4 regions of the Janthinobacterium sp. HH104 genome follow, and region 1 is predicted to be linked to each of the others. Evidence: predicted binding sites of a transcription regulator. Region 1 holds the regulator's gene; each other region holds the start of a gene.
What was found. Region 1 encodes LexA, which represses DNA repair genes until DNA is damaged. Its sites were predicted from a motif close to ACTGTATNNNNATACAGT; they were not measured.
Positions count from the first base shown of each region.

Region 1 (5,583 bases):
TCATTGCCAACGCGTATGGCGCTACCCTGGCGAAATTCCTGCCGGAAGCCGTGCCTGGCGAAGCCATCCGTTTGTTGCTGGCCTTCGTCGTGCTGTTCATCGGCGTGCGTATTTTGATGGGATTGCTGTCCATGACGGTCGACGCGCTCGTCAAGGTGACGGGCTTGAGCCTGGCTGACCGCACCCTGGGCACCCTGTTCGGCGTGGCGCGAGGGCTTGTGATCGTGCTGACCGCCGTCATCTTGTGTGGCATGACGTCCATACCGCAGCAGCCATTCTGGAAAAACGCGCAGTTCAGCCCGCTCGCAGAGCAGGGCGCGCGCGCCATCAAGCCTTATCTGCCTGCCGCTTACGCGCAGCATGTGAAATTTTGAATTTTTTTAAAATCAGTAGCACAGTTTAGGAGCACACCATGTGTGGCATCGTCGGCGTCGTTTCCCATCAACCTGTCAATCAATTGCTCTATGATGCATTGTTGCTCTTGCAACATCGCGGTCAGGACGCGGCAGGGATTGCGACCAATCACAGCAGTATGTTTTCCATGCACAAAGCCAACGGCCTCGTGCGTGACGTCTTCCGTACGCGCAACATGCGTTCGCTGCAAGGCACGACGGGCATCGGCCATTGCCGCTACCCGACGGCCGGTTCGTCGAGCGAAGAGGAAGCACAACCGTTCTATGTGAATGCGCCGTTCGGCATCACCCTGGCGCACAATGGCAACCTGACCAACTGGGAACAGTTGAAGCTGGAAATGTTCAAGAACGACCGCCGCCACATCAATACCGATTCCGATTCGGAAGTGCTGCTCAACGTGCTGGCGCATGAAATCCAGGAAGCGACGACGGGCCTGAACCTGGACCCGGAAGCCATCTTCAAGGCCGTTACCGTGCTGAACCGCCGCGTCAAGGGCGGTTACGCCGCCGTTGCGCAAATCGCCGGCGTGGGCTTGCTGGCCTTCCGCGACCCGCACGGCATCCGTCCGCTGTGCCTGGGCATCAATGAAACGGAGCAGGGTCCCGAATACCTGATCGCTTCCGAATCCGTAGCCCTGGAAGGCATGGGCTTCCGCTTCGTGCGCGACATCGGTCCCGGCGAAGCCGTCTTCATCGATGCCGACAAGAAATTGCACAGCGCCCAGTGCGCCGACAATGCCAGCCTGAACCCGTGCGTGTTCGAATTCGTCTACCTGGCCCGTCCCGACTCCGTCATCGACGGCGCTTCCGTGTACGCCACGCGCCTGAAAATGGGCGAATACCTGGCCGAGAAGATCCGCGCCGAATTGCCAGGCGTGCATATCGACGTGGTCATGCCGATTCCCGATTCCTCGCGTCCGGCCGCCATCCAGCTGGCCATGGCGTTGAACATCGAGTACCGCGAAGGCTTCATCAAGAACCGCTACATCGGCCGTACCTTCATCATGCCGGGCCAGGCGGCACGCAAGAAATCCGTGCGCCAGAAGCTCAACGCGATCCCGTCCGAATTCAAGGATAAAGTGGTGCTGCTGGTCGACGATTCCATCGTGCGCGGCACCACCAGCCGTGAAATCGTGCAGATGGCGCGTGAAGCGGGCGCGACGAAGGTCATCTTCGCCTCGGCCGCGCCACCGGTGATCTACCCGAACGTGTACGGCATCGACATGCCGACGCGCGACGAGCTGATCGCCTACGGCCGCACGACGGAAGAAGTGTGCCGCGAAATCACGGCCGACTACCTCGTGTACCAGGATATCGGCGCGCTGAAGCAGGCGATCGCCGACGTCAACCCGGCCCTGACGAACTTCGAGGCATCGTGCTTCGATGGCGTGTACGTGACGGGCGACGTGTCGCAGGAATACCTGGACCGCCTGGAATATGCGCGCCACCATCCGAAGGCGGCAGCGCCCGAAGATACGCCCCGTTCCCAGCTGAACCTGAACCTGGCGACAACGGAAGCATAAGTACCTGCCCGGCCGATGCCGGGCTTTTTTTGGGGTCGGACCTTCAGGTCTGACCCCAGCACTTGCCTTGGGTTAAGCGGCAAGACGAGTATTTGGAACTTCCACCATGACCAACAAAAAAACCTACGGCTTCACCACCACCATCCTGCACAACGACCGCCGCAAGGGCATCGAGCACGGCTCGCTGCACAAGCCCGTGCACACTTCCGTTGCCTTCGGTTACGCCGATGCGCGCCAGCTCGCGTCCGTGTTCCAGGGCAAGGAGCCGGGCTTCCGTTATGGCCGCCAAGGCAACCCGACCGTCTCCGCGCTGGAAGACAAGGTCAACAAGATGGAAGACGGCGTGGCGACTTTGTGCTTCGCCACCGGCATGGGCGCCATCGGCGCCGTGGTGCAATCGTTGCTGCGCGCGGGCGACCATGTCGTGTCGTCGGCCTTTTTGTTTGGCAACACCAACAGCTTGTGGCAAACGGTGACGGGGCAGGGCATCGGCGTGTCATTCGTCGACGCCACCGAGGTGGCCAATGTGGCTGCGGCCATCACGCCGGCCACGCGCATCGTGTTTGTGGAAACCATCGCCAATCCGCGCACGCAGATCGCTGACCTGAAGAAAATCGGCGACTTGTGCCACGAGAAGGGCATCTTGTACATCGTCGACAACACGATGACGACGCCATATCTGTTCCGCCCGAAAGCTGTGGGCGCGGGCCTGGTGGTCAATGCCTTGACGAAATCCATCGGCGGCCACGGCAATGCCCTGGGCGGCAGCTTGACGGACACGGGCGTGTTCGACTGGACGCAGTATCCGAACATTTTCGAGAATTACAAGAAGGCGGCGCCCGCGCAGTGGGGCATCGCGCAAATCCGTGCCAAGGCTTTGCGCGACTTCGGCGCCTCGCTGGGGCCGGAAGCTGCGCATCATATCGCCGTCGGCGCGGAAACCATGGCCTTGCGCATGGACCGCACCTGCTCGAACGCCCTGGCGCTGGCCAACATGCTGCAGGCCGACCCGAGAGTGGCTGCCGTGCATTATCCTGGCCTGGCGTCGCACCCGCAGCATGCGCTGGCCACCGACTTGTTCCGCAGCTATGGCTCGTTGTTCAGCTTTGAGCTGAAAGATGGCATCGACTGCTTCGATTTCCTCAATCGTCTCAATCTTGCCATTCCCGCCAGCAACCTCGGCGACACGCGCACCCTGGTCATTCCCGTCGCCCACACGATTTTCTACGAGATGGGTGCCGAGCGCCGCGCCAGCATGGGCATCGCCGAATCGCTGATCCGCGTGTCCGTCGGTATTGAGGACGAGGCGGATCTGCTTGAGGATTTCCGAGGAGCGTTGGAGGGCTGAGAGCGGTGTTGGTGATTAGGCCATGTGCCAGTTGTGAGGCAAACTAAAAACTGGGGTCAGACCCGGCGGGTCTGAGCATGCAGCTTAATGCCAGCTGCGCATGAGTCCTACCGCCAAACCTTCCAAAGCAAACTCGTCTTCGGGCGACACTGTAATCACCTTGAAGTCCGGATTTTCCGGCAGCAGTTCGATGACGGAGCCCGTCTTCTTGTAGCGCTTGACGGTGACTTCGTCGCCGATGCGGGCGACGACGATCTGGCCATTCTTGGCGCTGTCGACTTTTTTCACGGCCAGCAAGTCGCCATCCATGATGCCGGCGTCGCGCATGGACCAGCCGCGCACCTTCAGCAGGAAATCGGGCTTGGCCGAGAACAGGGCCGGGTCCACGTTGTAGCTCGCTTCCAGGTTTTCCTGGGCCAGGATGGGCGAACCGGCCGCCACCCGGCCGATCAGGGGCAGCGACATCAGCAGGGCTGCCGGCACTTTCGACGGCGGCGCTTCGGCGGCCGCACCGATCAGGCGGATGCCGCGCGAGGTGCCGGGCGAAATCTCGATCGCGCCCTTGCGGGCCAGGGCCTGCAAATGCTCTTCGGCCGCATTGGCCGATTTGAAACCCAGTTCATTGGCGATTTCGGCACGGGTGGGAGGAAAGCCCGTGTTTTCAATCGCGTCCTTGATCAGGTTCAGGATTTGTTCTTGTCGTGCTGTCAGCTTGATCATGAGCGGTGGGTGCATACTAAAATGCTGTCTATATGAACAGTCTGTATTTTTGTACAGTATCGCCCACTATGCAAGGGGATTTCCGTGTTTTGGGCGAATTTCGCAAGAAATACTTGTCCACGGCCGGAAAGCACGGCGGCGCACGGGTTTTTCGGGCGCTTGTGGAAGGAATGATTGAAACGTTTGCAAAAGGCGGTTATAATCTTCGGCTGACCTTCCCACACCCGTCTTGACGCCGGGGTGGGCGATTATCAATCCGACCTGAAGGAGTTTGCATGCGTCATTATGAAATAGTCTTTATCGTCCATCCGGACCAAAGCGAGCAAGTGCCCGCGATGATCGAACGCTACAAAGCCAGCGTAACCACCCGCGGCGGTTCGGTTCACCGCGTGGAAGATTGGGGCCGCCGTCAAATGGCTTACTCGATCCAAAAGCTGCCTAAAGCACACTACATCTGCCTGAACATCGAATGCGACAACGAGACCCTGGTCGAGTTGGAAACAGCATTCAAATTCAATGATGCCGTGTTGCGTCACCTGACCGTTAAAATGAAGAAAGCTGAAACAGCTCCTTCGCCGATGATGAAATCGGTACAACGCGAAGACGCGGCCAAAAGCCACCGCACCGAAGCACCAGCAGCCGCTCCAGCCGCAGCAGCAGCTTAATTCTTGACCAGGATCGTGCGCTGAACCAGCTACAAGTAACCGCCATCATTGCCGAGCGCGAAATATTGCGCTATACCCCGGCAGGGCTGCCGATTGTGAATGCAGTATTGCAACACAGTTCGCAGCAGATGGAAGCAGGGATTGCCCGTTTGACCGAGTTTGATGTTGCCGCGCTAGCCGCTGGCGAAATCTCAGGCAGGTTCAGTCAGGCAAGCTTGGGCGGGGTATATCAGTTCACGGGTTTCCTGGCCAGGAAGAGCCGCAACAGCAAGAGTTTGGTGTTTCACATCATTGATTTTAGTGCAGTCAATTCTGACTAGCGCATTTTAGATACAGGAGCCTGACATGGCATTCGGTAAAAAGTTCGACAAAAATAAGCTCAAGCTTAAAGAAAAACGCAAACAGCAAAACCCGTTGTTCAAACGCAAGAAGTTCTGCCGCTTCACCGCAGCTCACGTTGAGCAAGTCGACTACAAAGACGTCGACACGCTGAAAGACTTCGTCCAAGAAAACGGCAAGATCATGCCAGCACGCCTGACCGGTACCAAAGCGCACTACCAGCGCCAAGTTGACACCGCAATCAAGCGCGCTCGCTTCCTCGCGCTGCTGCCATACACCGATCTGCACCACGCTTAATCGGTCAGATATTCCTGGAGAAGAACTATGCAAATCATTCTGTTAGAAAAAGTTGTTAACGTCGGTAACCTCGGCGAAGTCGTCAAAGTCAAAGACGGTTACGCACGTAACTTCCTGATCCCGCAACGCCTGGCACGTCGTGCTACGGCAACCGCTGTGGCTGAATTCGAAGTCAAGCGCGCCGAACTGGAAAAAGCTGCTGCCGCCAAACTGGCCGCATCGCAAGCCCAGGGCGAAAAACTGAGCGGCCTGACCGTTCAAGTTGCTCAAAAAGCTGG
Region 1 covers NZ_LRIB01000035.1:180,713-186,295, forward strand. The annotation lists gene JAB6_RS15705 (CvpA family protein) at 1-374, shown strand, start outside; gene purF (amidophosphoribosyltransferase) at 413-1,936, shown strand; gene JAB6_RS15715 (cystathionine gamma-synthase family protein) at 2,043-3,284, shown strand; gene lexA (transcriptional repressor LexA) at 3,369-4,004, opposite strand; gene rpsF (30S ribosomal protein S6) at 4,280-4,669, shown strand; gene priB (primosomal replication protein N) at 4,690-4,989, shown strand; gene rpsR (30S ribosomal protein S18) at 5,015-5,305, shown strand; gene rplI (50S ribosomal protein L9) at 5,333-5,583, shown strand, end outside.

Region 2 (5,583 bases), on a different contig from region 1:
TCGACTGGAAGATGGCGTGGTTGACGGGACCGAGCACCTCGATGCCGCCGGCGACCAGGCGCTCCTTGGCGGCCAGCAGTTCCTCCATGCTGCCCACTTCCAGCGCCAGGTGCTGCACCCAGGCCGGGGTATTGCGGTCGCGGTCCATCGGCGGCTGCGTCGGCAGTTCAAAAAAGGCCAGCACATTGCCATGGCCCGCGTCGAGGAAGACATGCATGTACGGGTCCGGCGCCTTGGTCGACGGCACCAGGTCTTCGGCGATGGCGAGGACGAAATTCATGTTCAAATGCTTGACGTACCACTCGATGGTTTTCTTCGCGTCGATGCAGCGGTAGGCGACGTGGTGGATTTGCTTGATCTTCATGTGCTTGTCTCCAATGAATGGCGCCGTGGGCGCGTTGGCTGGCCTGTTTTTCAGCTTTTCACCATTAGAATCGAGTTACAGCTATCATACAAACAATTTTTAACCATTGATTTATCGGATTATCTTATGAGTCCCAGCCTGCGGCAAATGCGCGCCTTCGTGGCGCTGGCCAAGACCGGCAGTTTTACCCTGGCCGCCGAATACCTGCACGTGACGCAATCGGCCTTGAGCGGCTTGATCAAGGAACTGGAAAGCGTGCTGGGCGTACGCGTGGTCGAGCGCAGCACGCGCAAGACGCAGCTGTCGGAAATCGGCCGCGAACTGTATCCGCTGTTTGAAAAGATGATCGAGGACCTCGACGGCGCCATGGCCGGCATCGCCCAGCGCAAGGCCCTGAAAACGGGCATGGTGCGCATCGCCGCGCCGCAGATGATGGCGTGCACCCTGCTGCCGGAAGTAATCGCCGCCTATCGCCAGGCGCACCCCGACGTGCAGCTGCGCCTCGTCGACTGCCCTGTGGAGAATGTCTCGGCGCGCGTGTTCAGCGGCGAAGTCGATTTCGGCATCGGCCCCGAGCGCGACCCAACGGCGGAGATCGCCGCGCAAGCGCTGTTCGAGATGCCCTTCGTGCTGGTCTTCCCCGAGCAGCACCCGCTGCAGAAAAAGGAAAGGGTCACCTGGGCCGACGTGGGCGACTACCCGTTCATTTCGCTGCAGGGCCAGTTCACGGAACGCCTGCTGCGCGACATGCACGGCGCGTTTCGCGAACTGTCGCTCAACCCGTATAACGAAGTGACCTTCATGACGACGGCATTGGCCATGGTCAGCGCCAACCTGGGCATCACGGTCTGCCTGCCGTACGCGGAACCGATGGTGAAACTATATCAATTGCACATGCGCGCCCTGCACGAGCCGGAACTGACGCGGCGCTTTTTCGTCTACACGAAGACGGGCCGTTCGCTGTCGCCGGCGGCCGAAAGCTTCATGGCCTTCCTGTTCCGCTTTGTCGAGACGCACGAGTGGAACGTGGGAGCTGGCAGCGGCGCGGCACGCGACGCCCTGCCCGCAGGCGGCCCGGCTGGCGCCACTTTATAATGGCGCATCGCCCTTTGCCGCCTACGCCATGACCCAGCCTGCCCAGAATGACCTGTCCGCCATCGACGCCGCCACCATCGCCATCAACCAGCGCATGAACAAATTCGACGGCCATGCACAGGTCTGGCTGTTCGGCTATGGGTCGCTGATCTACAAGGCCGACTTCCCCTACATCGAACGCCGCCCCGCCAGCATCGCCGGCTGGACGCGGCGCTTCTGGCAAGGTTCGCACGACCACCGGGGCACGCCGATGGCGCCGGGCAGGGTCGCCACCATCGTGCCGCAGGCGGGCGCCGTGTGCGACGGCATGGCTTATCTGATCACGCCCGAAGTCTTCGCCCACCTCGACCACCGCGAAAAGAACGGCTACCTGCGCCTGGCCACCGACATCACCTTCGAGGACGGCAGCAAGGTCGAAGGCCTCGTGTACATCGCCAACGAGGAAAACGCCGCCTTCCTGGGCGCCGCCCCGGAACTGGACATCGCGCGCCAGATCGCCCGATCAATCGGCCCCAGCGGTCCGAACAGCGAATACCTGCTGCACTTGGCCAGCGCCTTGCGCGAGCTGGGCAAGAGCGATCCGCATGTCTTTGCCATCGAGCAACATCTGGCGCAGATGCAGGCACCTGCACAGGATAACGCTGCAGAATAATGCTACACGCTAGCGCTACACGTTAGCCCTACACGATAGCGCCGCAGCGCCTCCGCCCCATCAGCGGTAACGACGACTTAACTTGGCTTCACTTCTTAAAACAAATCCAGCTGTCCCGCATTGCCATTTTTCACTTTCGCGCCCAACGGCGGCACCATCAGAGGCCGGCGGAACTGCGTGCAATCGAGCTGCTTGAAGCGGCCGCTCTTGCCATGCAGCCCCAGCCGGTGCACGGCCTTTTCAAAGCGCTGGCGGATGAGGTCGGCCCACACGCCTTCGCCCCGCATGCGCGCGCCGAACGCGCTGTCGTAATCCTTGCCGCCCCGCATTTCGCGCACCCGGTTCATCACGCGCTGGGCCCGTTCCGGGAAGTGTGCTTCCAGCCATTGCTGAAACAGCGGGCTCACTTCCCACGGCAGACGCAGCACCACGTAATGGGCGTGGATGGCGCCCGCGTCGCGCACGGCTTCGAGCAGCTGTTCGATTTCCGGCTCCGTCACGAACGGGATGATGGGCGCGATGCTCACGCCCACGGGAATACCGGCCTCCGTCAGCGTGCGGATGGTGCGCAGCCGCCGCGCCGGAGCAGCCGCGCGCGGTTCCAGGGTGCGCGCGATGGCCGGGTCGAGCGTGGTGACAGTCACGGCCACGGCCGCCAGATGCCTGGCCGCCATGGGTGCCAGAATGTCGATATCGCGCTCGATCAGCGACGATTTCGTGATCAGCGCCACGGGATGGTCGCACTCCTGCAGCACTTCCAGCACGCGCCGCGTCAGCTGCCGTTCGCGTTCGCACGGCTGATACGCATCGGTATTGACGCCGAGGGCGATCGGTTCAGGCACATACGACGGCCTGGCCAGTTCGCGCCGCAAGAGTTCAGGAGCGTTCACCTTGGCGTAGATGCGGCTTTCGAAGTCCAGGCCCGGCGACAGGCCCAGATAGCTGTGCGTGGGACGGGCAAAGCAATAAATGCAGCCGTGTTCGCAACCGCGGTACGGGTTCAGCGAGACATTGAACGGCAAATCGGGCGAAGCGTTGCGCGTGAGGATGGTGCGCGCCTGCTCATCGCTGACCTGCGTCTTCCAGCCCGGCGCCCCCTCTTCCCCGGCCGCCTCATCCAGGCCGCCCACGCTCCAGCCATCGTCGAAACCGGCGCGCGCATGCACCTCGTAGCGCCCTTGCAGGTTCGAGACGGCCCCACGGCCCTTGTGAGCTTTCAGCGATTGCGGCGGCAGCATGGCTTGCCCGGCGAAGCTGTCATCGTGCTCTGGAATGATTGCTTTCATGAACGGCCCCATCAACTGTATATACGTACAGTATACTATGCCGCTGTCCGGCCAATATCAAGGGCTGCCATGGTGCTATTTCAAGCTTTTTCACCCTGCGGCATGACATAACTCAACTGCTGCGCGACAAAACCGTCAAATGCCGTGATCAGGGGAACGAAGCGGGCCGCGTCCTGCTCCAACTGCATCAAGGCATAGCACGTCGCTTCCAGGCTCGATAACTGGTCTGGCGCGTGCGCCTTGCGGATCAGGTAATGGGAAGCGGGCGTATCGCGCAGTGGCAGGCGCGGCAGCTGTTGCAACGGGGGATTCATATATAGCATCTTGCGGCTCTTGCGCCAGGTGGCGTCTAGCACCACCAGCCGCAATTGGCTGGGATCGAGCAAGATGGCGGGGTCGAGCACTGGCGGCGGCGCGATGCCCAGCGAGCGGTCGCCTGGCGTATCCGGGTACAGCAGCACATTGTGCTTGCCGGCCAGCAGCCCGGCGAGAACATCGGGGGCAAACTGTTCGCCCGTCAGCATGCGGCTGTTGGGCAGGCTCAGGTGCAGCAAGCGGGCGCTGCCCTTGGCATTGTGGACTTCCAGCGGATGCTGCAGGATCAGCACTTCCACCGCATGGGAAACGGGGGCGATCCAGCGGCAGATGCAGCTGGACACGGCGCGCAGGCAAGCCGGGCAGCGCGCCCGTTTGGCGGGTTCAGCCAAGGAGGAGGATGCAGCGGATCGGCTGGCGGTATGGCCGACGGTATTACTGGACGGATGGCTGGGGATACGGCGGGTGGTCATGGCGGAGCGCGTTCGCGGCTGTCTTCAAGCCGCGATTGTAGCGCCCGCGCCATGCCAAGGGGAATTTGCGCTTAAAACTCTTCCCACTCGTCGACGCCGGATGCCACCGGTGCCTTCGGCGCGCGTGCACGCACAGCGTCCGCTTGCGCCGCCTTGCCCGGCGCGGGTGCCGCCACGGCTGGCGCCGGCGCGCGGTGCCTTGCTGGCTGCATGGTGGGCCTGGTGACAGGTCGCGTCGCAGGTCGCATGGCAGCTGGTGCGGATGCCGTCACGGACGGGCTGGCATTGGCCGACACATAGTGCTGCGTTGCATCGAGTTTGAACAGGCCCACCACGTCGGCCAGCTTGGCCGCCTGTTCCTGCATGGATTCGGCCGCTGCAGCCGCTTCTTCCACGAGGGCCGCGTTTTGCTGCGTCACCTGGTCCATCTGGCCGATGGCCTGGTTGACTTGTTCGATGCCGGTGCGCTGTTCATCGCTGGCGTCGGTGATCTGGTTCATGATCTGCGTCACATGGCTGATGCTTTGCACGATCTCGTCCATGGTGCGGCCCGCCTTGTCCACCAGTTGCGAACCGGCTTCGACCTTTTGCACGGAATCGTCGATCAAGCCCTTGATTTCCTTGGCCGCCGCGCTCGAACGTTGCGCCAGGTTGCGCACCTCGGAAGCGACGACGGCAAAACCACGGCCCTGCTCGCCGGCCCGGGCCGCCTCCACGGCCGCGTTCAAGGCCAGGATATTCGTCTGGAAGGCGATGGCGTCGATGACGCTGATGATATCGACGATCTTGCGCGAGGAATCGTTGATCGAGCCCATGGTGCTGACCACTTCCGATACCACCACCCCGCCCTTGCTGGCGATCTGCGAGGCGTCGATGGCCAGCTGGTTCGCGCTGCGCGCATTGTCGGCGTTGAGTTTCACGGTGGAGGTCAGCTCTTCCATGGAAGACGCCGTTTCTTCCAGCGAACTGGCCTGCTCTTCCGTGCGCGACGACAAGTCCAGGTTGCCGGCGGCAATTTCGCTCGACGCCGTGCTGATCGATTCGGTGCCGGCGCGCACCTGGCCGACGATGCTCACCAGCTTGTCGTTCATGTTTTTCAGCGCGTGCATCAATTGCCCCGTTTCATCGCGGCTTTCCACGACGATATGACTGGTCAGGTCACCAGCGGACACGGCTTCCGCCACCTCGACGGCACGCGTGATCGGGCGGGTGATCGAGCGTGTAATCCAGTACGCGCAGGCGATGCCGAGCAAGATGGCGACCACGCCCAGCGAGATCAGCAGCAGACGGCCGCTTTCATAGCGCGAACGGATTTGCGCGGCTGATTCATCGAGCAACTTGGCCTCCAGCAGTTCCAGCTTCTTCAGCGACGCCAGGTAGATGTCGCGCTTGACGCCC
Region 2 covers NZ_LRIB01000023.1:227,266-232,848, forward strand. The annotation lists gene JAB6_RS08270 (VOC family protein) at 1-364, opposite strand, end outside; gene JAB6_RS08275 (LysR family transcriptional regulator) at 491-1,459, shown strand; gene JAB6_RS08280 (gamma-glutamylcyclotransferase) at 1,521-2,111, shown strand; gene JAB6_RS08285 (PA0069 family radical SAM protein) at 2,207-3,349, opposite strand; gene JAB6_RS08290 (tRNA-uridine aminocarboxypropyltransferase) at 3,478-4,104, opposite strand; gene JAB6_RS08295 (methyl-accepting chemotaxis protein) at 4,257-5,583, opposite strand, start outside.
Region 2: the regulator LexA is predicted to act here: its motif matches at 3,412-3,429, upstream of JAB6_RS08285 (PA0069 family radical SAM protein).

Region 3 (5,583 bases), 110 kb from region 1:
CTGGGCGGCGGCGCCGTCGCGCAGCACTTGCACGTTCTTGATCGCCAACAAGGGAATCGCATTCATGTCCGTGCCCGTGTTGCCGCGGTTGCGCGCGCCAAACAGGTTGACGAGGGCCGTCGTGTGGCGCCGCTTGCCGTTGACCAGCACCAAGGTCTGGTCGGAACCGAGGCCGCGCAGGGCTGCTGAATCGATCAGGTCGGCCCCGTCGGCGCCCGTCTGGCGCGTGGAATTGAACGAGGGCGAGATGTATTGCAGCGATTGCGCCAGGTCGAATTGGCCGCCTTGCTCGGCCACCTTGGAAATCGGAATGATATCGACCGGCACCATCGTATCGGTGGAGGAACTGGCGACCCTGCGCGAGCCGACCACGCTGACCGTTTGTACGGGGCCTTCTGTGGCCGCAGGGTCGTTGCTCTGCGCCATGGCGGCGGGACTGAAGGCGGCCAGGGCGGCGCTGCCGTACAGGCTGATGAGGACTGCTTTACGCAAGGTGGTGAGGGTCGGCACGCAGTATCTCCAAGTGGTATTGTGACTTGATTCTAGTGCCATCATTTCATCATTCACCAGCGATACTTTGTTTTGTTATTACAAATTTGTAGTAACTGTTGTTTCCTGGTTGATTATCTTTTCGCCGCTGCCCGGCTTGCCTTGTACTGGTGCGGCATGCCCCGTTCAGGTGCTGCGTTGCACCATGCCGCCCACCCAGATTGCTTGCGCGCTGTATTGCACCTCGATCAAACAAGGCTGCTGCGTCACGTGGCCCTGATGCAGGCGCAGCGACTGCTGCCAATGCGCTGACAGCGCGCCCGCCGCCACGCCCGTGGCGCTGTCTTCCAGCGCCGGGTCGAGGTGGTTGAAGTTGCGTCCCTCGTACTCGTGCTCGCCCGTGCGGCAATATGCATAGCAGCCGTTGACTTGATGCAAGGCGCTCCAGTCGGCGATCAGTTCCAGGTTCGGCCGCAGCGCGCGCAGGGTGGTGCGGTCTGCCACTTCCAGCAGCAGCTTCGGGCTGCCGACGGAGGCGATCACGGGCGGCGACAGCAAGTGCATGTGCTGGCCCATCAGTTCCGACGGCACATATTTTTCCACCATGACGGCAGGCGCCGGTTGCGGTGTCAGGCCGATGAATAGACCTTCCGCGCGGCGCACCAGCTGCAAGGCTTGCCCGCGCATGGCCGTGGTCACCGTCAAGGCTGCCGGTGCGCCAGGCGCCGTCAGCAGCACATGCGCGGCCGCCAGGGTGGCATGCAGGCACAGGGGACTGCGCGTGTGCGGATAAAAATAGTCGAGCACGACGCCTCCGTCCGCTTGCCGGTCGAGGAAGACGCAGGCGCTGACCTGGCGTTCGCGGGCAAATTGCTGGCGCGCCGTTTCGCTGTTGTCGTCGTTTTCCACGACCAGCGCCGCATTGCCGCCACCGGGTGCGGCGCCGAAACATTTTAAGAAGTGGACGATCATGGTGGGCGAGGCATAAGGTAAAACACGAGCATAAACGAAAATATGCGCAACGCCTCTTGCAATCCTGCCAGCCTGTAGCGACAAGGCTCTGCTTATTGACGCCTTCGTGGAAGCTGCATATCAACTGATGATATACTTTGCCGCATGTGGATCGATCCTGCCATTGATACATTGCTGGACCTCGACGGTTCCATACTCGACCAGGATGGCGGCTATTGGATCAAGATAGAAGCCAGGCGGACAAAGGCATCGGATGAGATCCCCCATGGCATACGCTACTCGCTGACGTTGCACGAACCGTATGGCAAACGCATCCTCGGTTACGACAATGCCCATATGGTGAAGCCGCCAAAGAAATTCAAATATGCGGGACGTATCGTGACTTTTGACCATAAACACCGTCATCCCTCAGATCAGGGAGTGCCATACGAATTCAAGGACGCACAGCATCTGATCAATGATTTCTTTGCTGACGTGGACCGCATTTTGCTGGAGGTAAAAAAGCAATGAAACCGATTTTTATTGGCATCATGCCGCAAGAGAAAATCCGCGAACGCGTGCTCGCCATCGCTCGTGGTACCTATAAACCGAAGCTGAACGAACCCAAAGTCTGGTTCACTTCCATCAAATCGCTGGCGGAAGTCCTGAGCGACGAAAACCGGGCATTGCTGCACGTGATTCTGGAAACGCAACCGGAATCCATCTCGGCCTTGGCTGAGACAACGGGCCGTAAACCGAGCAATCTGTCGCGGACACTGAAAACCATGTCCAACTACGGCATCGTGGAATTGAAACGGGAGCGCAATCAAGTTCGTCCCATCGCCACCGCAACTGAGTTTCGTATTGTCGCGCATTGACTTTTCATGCTCTCAGCTTTTGACTTTCTAAATCAACAGCTGTTGCGCTTCTCGGCCACCTCTTCCAGATGCGTATAATATACTGTGTTTATATACAGTATTGAGGTAGATCATGTGGGGCGCCGTCTTACCCGAGTATGCTGAGCTGTACTGCTTGAGCAATTTCAGCTTCCTGCATGGAGCCTCGCATGCGGAAGAACTGGTGGCGCGCGCCGTCCAGCTCGGGTACAAGGGGCTGGCCATCACCGACGAGTGCTCGCTGGCGGGTGTCGTGCGTGCCCATGCGACGGCCAAGCGGGCCGGTTTTCCGCTGATTATCGGCGCGCATTTTCATTTGACGCAGGCCGACGGCAGTCCGGCCCTGTCCTTGCTGGCGCTGGTGCGGGACATCGACGGTTATGGCAATTTGTCGGAACTGATTACCATGGCGCGCACGCGGGCGGCCAAGGGGCGCTATTTGCTGACGCCCGACGATTTTGCGGCGCCTTCGGCCGAGTTTGCGCATTTGCAGGGGCTGCCCGGCTGTCTGATGATCTTGCTGCCCAGCTATCCGGCCCAGCCGGAAACCGTGCGCGCACAGGGGGCGTGGATGGCGGCCACCTTTGGCGGCGAGCGCAGCTGGATCGGCCTGAACCTGCTGCAGCGGGCGCAGGATGACGCGCACCGCAGCGCCGTGCAAGAGGCGGCGCAGGCGCAGGGTTTGCCCGTGGTGGCCGTCGGCCACGTGTGCATGCACGTGCGTTCGCGCAAGCCCCTGCTCGACACTTTGTGCGCGATTCGCGTGGGCAAGCCCGTGGGCGAATGCGGCTATGCGCTGGCGCAAAATGCGGAGCAGCATTTGCGCGCGCGCCTGCGCCTGGCCAATGTGTATCCGCCGCAAGCGCTGGCGGAAACCTTGCGCATCGCCAAGATGTGCGAATTTTCCCTCGACAGCCTGCACTATGACTATCCCGACGAACTGGTGCCGGGCGGCCACACGCCGGCGACCTATCTGCGCGAGGAAACATATGCGGGCGCGCGTCTCCGCTTTCCGTTGGGCATTCCGGCCAACGTGCAGGAACAGATCGAGCAGGAGCTGGATCTGATCGCCGAGCTGTCGTATGAAGCGTACTTTTTGACCGTGTACGATATCGTGCGCTTTGCCCGCTCGCAAAACATCCTGTGCCAGGGCAGGGGCTCGGCCGCCAATTCGGCCGTCTGCTATTGCCTGCACATCACGGAAGTGGACCCGGCACGCGGCAATTCGCTGGTCGGGCGCTTCATGTCGCGCGAGCGCAACGAGCCGCCCGACATCGACGTCGACTTCGAGCACCAGCGGCGCGAAGAGGTGATTCAATATATCTACGGAAAATATGGGCGCGAGCGGGCTGCGCTGGCCGCCGTGGTGATCAGCTACCGTCCGAAAAGCGCCTTGCGCGACAGCGGCCGGGCGCTGGGGATCGACCTGGCCATCGTGGAAAAAGTGGCCAAGGCGCACCGCTGGTTCGACGGCAAGCGCGATCTGTTGGAGCGCCTTGCCGAATGCGGGCTCGACCCGGAAGCGGCATTGTCGCAGCAGTGGGCCGGCCTGGCGCAGCAGCTGCTGGGCTTTCCCCGCCATCTGTCGCAGCATCCGGGCGGCTTCGTCATTGCGCATGGAAAATTGTCGCGCCTGGTGCCGATTGAAAACGCCACCATGGCCGAGCGCAGCGTCATCGAGTGGGACAAGAACGACCTCGAGGAGCTGGGCTTGATGAAGGTCGACGTGCTGGCGCTGGGCATGCTGTCGGCCCTGCGCCGCGCTTTGGAACTGGTCGGTGCGCGGCGCGGCGAAGAGTTCCGCCTGCAGGATATTCCCCGCGAAGACCCGGCCACCTACGACATGATGTGCGAGGCCGACACCATCGGTGTGTTCCAGATCGAGTCGCGCGCGCAGATGAGCATGCTGCCCCGGCTGCGGCCCCGTGAATTCTACGACCTCGTCATCGAAGTGGCGCTCGTGCGCCCCGGCCCCATCCAGGGTGGCATGGTGCATCCGTATCTGCAGCGCCGCCAGCAGAAGGAACTGGTCGAGTATCCGAAAGGCCTGGAAAAGGCGCTGGGACGCACCCTCGGCATTCCCATTTTCCAGGAGCAAGTGATGCAGGTGGCCATCATCGCCGCCGATTTCACGCCCGGCGAAGCGGACCAGTTGCGGCGCGCCATGGCGGCCTGGAAACGCAAGGGTGGCATGAACAATTACCATGACCGCATCGTCAATGCCATGGTGGACAATGGCTATGAGAAAAAGTTTGCCGAGGCCATCTTCAGCCAGATCGAGGGCTTTGGCGAATACGGCTTTCCCGAGTCGCACGCGGCCAGTTTCGCCCTGTTGACGTACGCCAGTTCCTGGCTGAAATGCCACGAACCGGCCGCCTTCCTGTGCGCCTTGCTCAACAGCCAGCCCATGGGCTTTTACAGTCCCTCGCAACTGGTGCAGGATGGTCGCCGGCATGGCGTGCAGGTGCTGCCTGTCGACGTGGCCATCAGCGCCTGGGAAGCGACGTTGGAAGAGACTGTGGAAGGGGCCGCGCCCGCCGTGCGCCTGGGCTTGAACAGCCTGTTCGGCATGCGTGCCGAGGCCGCCCAGCGTATCGAGGATGCGCGCGCCATTGCCGCTTTTGTCGACGTGGCCGACCTGGCCCTGCGTGGCGGCCTGGACCGTCATGATTTGCAGGTGCTGGCCGCCGGCAACGCCCTGCACGCGCTGGCCGGGCACCGGCGCGAAGCGCTGTGGCAGGCGGCCGGCGCCGTGCCCGACAGGGATTTGCTGCGCGCCACGACGCAAGAGGAAGGCTTGCCCATGCTGGCCGCGCCGACGGAAGGCGAGAGCATCGTCAGCGACTACCGCGCGCAAGGCCTGACCCTGGGCCGTCACCCGCTGGCGCTGCTGCGCAGGCAATTGCTGGAACAGCGTTTCATGCCGGCGTCCACGCTGATGACGTACACGAGCGGGCAAGTGGCGCGCGCCTGCGGCATCGTCACCGTGCGCCAGCGGCCGGGCACGGCCAAGGGCGTGATCTTCATGACCCTGGAAGACGAGACGGGCACCGTCAACGTCATCGTCTGGCCCGACCTGGTGGAAAGCCAGCGGCGCGAAGTGCTGAGTGCGCCACTGCTGGGCGTGTACGGCGTGTGGCAGCGCGAGGGCATCGTGCTCAACCTGGTGGCCAAGCGCCTGGTCGACATGTCGCATCTGCTGGGACGCTTGCGCACCAGCAGCCGGGATTTCTGTTGAGAGTTGCAG
Region 3 covers NZ_LRIB01000035.1:66,330-71,912, forward strand. The annotation lists gene JAB6_RS15220 (TonB-dependent siderophore receptor) at 1-510, opposite strand, end outside; gene JAB6_RS15225 (PhzF family phenazine biosynthesis protein) at 676-1,461, opposite strand; gene JAB6_RS15230 (DUF6516 family protein) at 1,606-1,971, shown strand; gene JAB6_RS15235 (transcriptional regulator) at 1,968-2,318, shown strand; gene JAB6_RS15240 (error-prone DNA polymerase) at 2,431-5,574, shown strand.
Region 3: the regulator LexA is predicted to act here: its motif matches at 2,400-2,417, upstream of JAB6_RS15240 (error-prone DNA polymerase).

Region 4 (5,583 bases), on a different contig from region 1:
CCTTCGGACTGGTAGCTGCGTATCAGTTTCAGCTTGTCTTCCGGCGTCGCTTCGGCGAGGAAATCGTCCACGCCCGCTTCGGCCGCAATCGCGGCAGCCGTCAGCTTGTTGTCGCCCGTGATCATGACGGTCTTGATACCCATGCGGCGCAATTCCGCGAAGCGCTCCTTGATGCCGCCCTTGACGATATCCTTGAGTTCCACGGCGCCCATGACACGGCCATCGTCGACCACCACCAGCGGCGTGCTGCCGCGGCGCGCGATGTCGTCGACGGCACGCGCCACTTCATCGGGATACGGCTGGCCCAGCGCTTCCACATACTTTTTCATGGAATCGGCCGCGCCCTTGCGCAACTGGCGCACCTGCTGTTCGCCCGCGATATCGACGCCGCTCATGCGCGTTTGCGCCGTGAACGGTACGAAGGTAGCGTGCAGGCTGGCCATCTCGCGTTCGCGGATATTGAACTTCTGCTTGGCCAGCACGACGATGCTGCGCCCTTCCGGCGTTTCATCGGCCAGCGAGGCCAGTTGCGCCGCGTCGGCCAGCTGCTGCTCCGTCACGCCGGGCGCAGGCACGAAGCTCGACGCCTGGCGGTTGCCCAGGGTGATGGTGCCCGTTTTATCGAGCAGCAGCACGTCCACGTCGCCGGCCGCTTCCACGGCGCGGCCCGACGTGGCGATCACATTGGCCTGCATCATGCGGCTCATGCCGGCCACGCCGATGGCGGACAGCAAACCGCCGATGGTGGTCGGAATCAGGCACACGAGCAGCGCGATCAGCACCGTGATCGTCACGGGCGTGCCAGTGCCAGCCGCCGCCACGGAAAACAGCGAGTATGGCAACAGGGTCACGGTGACGATCAGGAAGACAATCGACAGGGCCACGAGCAGAATCGTCAGGGCGATCTCGTTCGGTGTCTTCTGGCGCTTGGCGCCTTCGACCATGGCGATCATGCGGTCGATGAAGGCTTCGCCGGGGTTGACGGAGACGCGCACCAGCAGCCAGTCGGACAGCACGCGGGTGCCGCCCGTCACGGCGGAAAAGTCGCCGCCCGATTCGCGGATGACTGGCGCCGATTCGCCCGTGATGGCGCTTTCATCGACGGAAGCCACGCCGGCCGTCACTTCGCCGTCGGCGGGAATCACGTCACCGGCTTCGACCAGCACCGTCATGCCCTTGCGCAGGTCGGTGGCCGGCGTGGGCAGCCAGGAAGTGCCGTATTTCGGTGTCTGCATTTTCTTTGCCATCACCGTTTGCTTCAGGGCGCGCAGCGAGGCCGCCTGCGCCTTGCTGCGGCCTTCGGCCAGCGCTTCGGCGAAGTTCGCGAACAGCACGGTAAACCACAGCCACACGGCGACGGCGACGATGAAGCCGAATGGCGCTTCGCCCTGGCCGCCGCTGATCCCGGCCTGGGTCGCCAGCAGGGTCGTGATGATGCTGCCCACGTAGACGACGAACATCACGGGGCTGCGCCACTGCGTGCGGGGGTCGAGTTTTTTGAACGCATCGACGACGGCGGGGCCGATCAGTGCGGAATCGAACAAAGTCAGGCTTGTGCGTGACATGGTAGCCTCTTATTTGATGAAAAGTTGCAGGTGTTCGACGATCGGGCCCAGGGCCAGCGCGGGAACGTAATTCAATACACCGACGAGCACGACGACGCCGATCAGCAGGCCGATGAACATGGGGCCGTGCGTGGGCATGGTGCCGGCATTGGCCGACAGGCGCTGCTTGGCCGCCAGCGAACCGGCCACCGCCAGCACGGGCACGATCACGCCGAAGCGGCCGAACCACATGGCGATCGCCAGCATCACGTTGTAGAACGGCGTGTTGGCAGACAGGCCGGCAAACGCGCTGCCGTTGTTGTTGGCGGCCGATGTGAACGCGTACAGGATTTCGGAGAAACCGTGCGCGCCCGGGTTGGCCACGCCGATCTTGCCCGGTTCGACCATCACGGCGATCGCCGTGCCCGTCAAGACTAGGGCTGGCGTGATCAGGATGGCAAGCGACACCATCTTCATTTCATAGGCCTGGATTTTCTTGCCCAGGTATTCAGGCGTGCGGCCTATCATCAGGCCGGCGATGAAGACAGCCAGGATGGCGAACATCAGCATGCCGTACAGGCCCGTGCCCACGCCGCCGAAAATCACTTCGCCGAACTGCATCAGCAGCAGCGGCACCATCCCGCCCAAAGGCATGTAGGAGTCGTGCATGGAATTGACGGCGCCGCACGATGCGGCCGTCGTCACGGCCGCGAACAGTGTCGAGGAGCTGATGCCGAAGCGCGTTTCCTTGCCTTCCATATTGCCGCCCGATTGCAGGCTGCTGGCCTGCTGATCCACGCCCAGCGCTTGCAAGGATGGATTGGCTTGCTGCTCGGCGCTCATCACGCCGGCCGTCATGACGACAAAGATCAGGGTCATGGCGGCCAGCACGGCCCAGCCCTGGCGCATGTCGCCCACCATGCTGCCAAAGGTGAAGCACAGGCCGGCGGGGATGATAAAGATGGCCAGCATCTGCAGGAAGTTCGACAGCACGGTCGGGTTTTCATACGGGTGCGAGGAATTGGCGTTGAAGAAGCCGCCGCCGTTCGTGCCCAGCAGCTTGATCGATTCCTGCGACGCGACGGGGCCCATGGCGATCGTCTGCGTCGCCGCCACTTGCGCTTCCATCACGGGCTTGCCGGCCGCATCCAGCACGGGCTGGCCGTCGGCTGTCACCTTCGGCGTTTCATACGCCACGTGATCGAGCAGGGTCACTTCCTTGTAGGCGGAAAAATTCTGGATCATGCCTTCGCCCATGAAGACGACGGACAGGGCCAGCGACAGCGGCAGCAGGATGTACAGGGTCGAGCGCACGAGGTCGACCCAAAAATTGCCGATCGATTTGCCCGAGCGCGAGGCGAAGCCGCGCACCAGCGCGAAGATCACGGCGATGCCGGTGGCCGCCGAAAAGAAGTTCTGGCATGCCATGCCCAGCATCTGGGTCAGATAGCTCATGGTCTGTTCGCCGCCGTAGCCCTGCCAGTTGGTATTGGCGACGAAGCTGACGGTGGTATTGAACGAGGAATCGGGGCTGACGGCGCCCAGGCCCTGTGGATTCAACGGTAAAATGCCCTGCAGGCGCTGCAGGCCGTAGACGAAGACGGCGCCCACGGTATTGAAGACGATCAGGGCGATGGCATAGCTTTTCCAGCCCATGGCCTTGTCGTCGGGCAGGCCGGACCAGCGGTACAGCAGGTTTTCCAGCTTTTGCAGCCAGCCCAGGCCGCGCACGGGCGCATCGCCGGCCACCTTGGCCATGTACAGGCCCAGCGGATAGCCGGCGGCCAGCAGCACGGCCAGGAAGGCCACCAATAACAGTATCGATTGCGTCGTCATCACAGTTCCTCCGCCTTCAGCAGCGCCACCAGCAGGTACACGAGCAAACCAGCCGAGACGACGGCGCCCAGCACATAAAACGCGTTCATTTGACGCTCCCTAATTTGTCGCAGGCGACGGCAAAGCCGGCCGCCAGGACGAAAAACACGGCAATCAAGCCGAGATACACGAGATCCATTCCCACCCTCATTCAGGTTTGTTTTGATAGTGAGCAGATTAGCCAAAAGGGTCTAAAAAATTCGTAAAGACTGGGGAGGCGCATGTAAACAAGATGTAAAAACGGGGGCTTTACCGCATAAAATCCAGCACAATTGGCGCAAAACCACGCCTGAGGCGCACTGTTGTTGCCCTGGAGTAGCGCTATTGCTCGCGGGACAAGATAGAATGCGCGAGCGTCCGCACAAGGACGCCTGGCCTGCCGCACTGCCCTCCCCCAGTGACGCTGGACGGGATATACTGTATATTCATACAGTTATCGCCGCCGCTGTCATTGCGCCCGCAGTGCCCTGGCCTGGCGTTCCAACCACTGTCTTTACTTAGCTTGAACACGTATGGCCACTAAAAAACCAGCATCCGACTACAGCGAATCATCCATCCGTGTCCTGAAAGGACTGGAACCCGTCAAGCAGCGCCCGGGGATGTACACCCGCACTGAAAATCCGCTGCATATCATTCAGGAAGTGATCGACAATGCCTCCGACGAGGCGTTGGGCGGTCATTGCACGCACATCGCCGTCACGCAAAACACGGATGGCAGCATCACCGTGGAAGACAATGGCCGCGGCATTCCCGTCGGCCTGCACCCGGAAGAAGGCGTGCCGACCGTGGAAATCGTGTTTACAAGGCTGCACGCGGGCGGCAAGTTCGACAAGGGTTCGGGCGGCGCCTACGCGTTCTCGGGCGGTCTGCACGGCGTCGGCGTGTCCGTCACCAATGCGCTGTCCACACGCCTGGAAATCACCGTCTGGCGCAAAGAAAGCGACGGCAACGGCTTGCACCACATGGTGTTTGCGAATGGCGACGTGATCGAGCCATTGAATTCCCGCCCCGCCCCGCGCGACGGCAAGAAGTCGGGCACGCGCGTCACGGCCTGGCCCGATGCAAAATATTTTGATTCGCCGAACATCTCGCAAACGGAGCTGCAACGCCTGCTGCGCTCGAAAGCCGTGCTGCTGCCGGGCGTCACCGTCACCCTGACCAACGCGAAGACGGGCGATACGCAGACGTGGCAGTACGCGGAAGGCTTGCGCGGCTACCTGACCGAAACGCTGGCGCAGGTATCGAATGGCGAAACCCTGATTCCCCTTTTCGAGGGCGCGCAATACGCGGGGCCGGACTCGGAAGGCTTTGCCGAAGGCGAAGGCGCGGCCTGGGTGGTGGCGTGGACGGAAGAAGGCGCCATCGTGCGCGAATCGTACGTCAATCTGATCCCCACCTCGAATGGCGGCACGCACGAATCGGGCTTGCGCGACGGCCTGTTCGGCGCCGTGAAAAACTTCGTCGAAATGCACTCGCTGCTGCCGAAAGGCGTGAAGCTGCTGCCGGAAGACGTGTTCGCGCGCGCTTCGTTCGTGCTGTCGGCGAAAGTGCTGGACCCGCAATTCCAGGGCCAGATCAAGGAACGCCTGAACTCGCGCGACGCCGTGCGCCTCGTGTCGACCTTCACCAAGCCGCCGCTGGAACTGTGGCTGAACCAGCACGTCGACTACGGCAAGAAGCTTGCCGAACTGGTGATCAAGCAGGCGCAGTCGCGCCAGCGCTCGCTGCAAAAAGTGGAAAAGAAAAAATCGTCGGGCGTGGCCGTCCTGCCCGGGAAGCTGACCGACTGCGAATCGTCGGACATCGCGCGCAATGAACTGTTCCTCGTCGAGGGTGACTCGGCGGGCGGTTCGGCCAAAATGGGCCGCGACAAGGAATTCCAGGCGATTCTGCCCCTGCGCGGCAAGGTCTTGAACTCGTGGGAGACGGACCGCGACCGCCTGTTCGCCAATAACGAAATCCACGATATCGCCGTGGCCATCGGCGTCGATCCGCACAGCGTGGGCGATACACCCGACCTGTCCGGCCTGCGCTACGGCAAGATCTGCATCCTGTCCGATGCGGACGTGGATGGCTCGCACATCCAGGTATTGCTGCTGACCTTGTTCTTCAAGCACTTCCCGGTCCTGATCAACAAGGGCCACATCTGCATCGCCCGCCCGCC
Region 4 covers NZ_LRIB01000013.1:230,052-235,634, reverse strand. The annotation lists gene kdpB (potassium-transporting ATPase subunit KdpB) at 1-1,565, opposite strand, end outside; gene kdpA (potassium-transporting ATPase subunit KdpA) at 1,575-3,380, opposite strand; gene kdpF (K(+)-transporting ATPase subunit F) at 3,380-3,469, opposite strand; gene JAB6_RS01880 (DNA topoisomerase IV subunit B) at 3,932-5,583, shown strand, end outside.
Region 4: the regulator LexA is predicted to act here: its motif matches at 3,836-3,853, upstream of JAB6_RS01880 (DNA topoisomerase IV subunit B).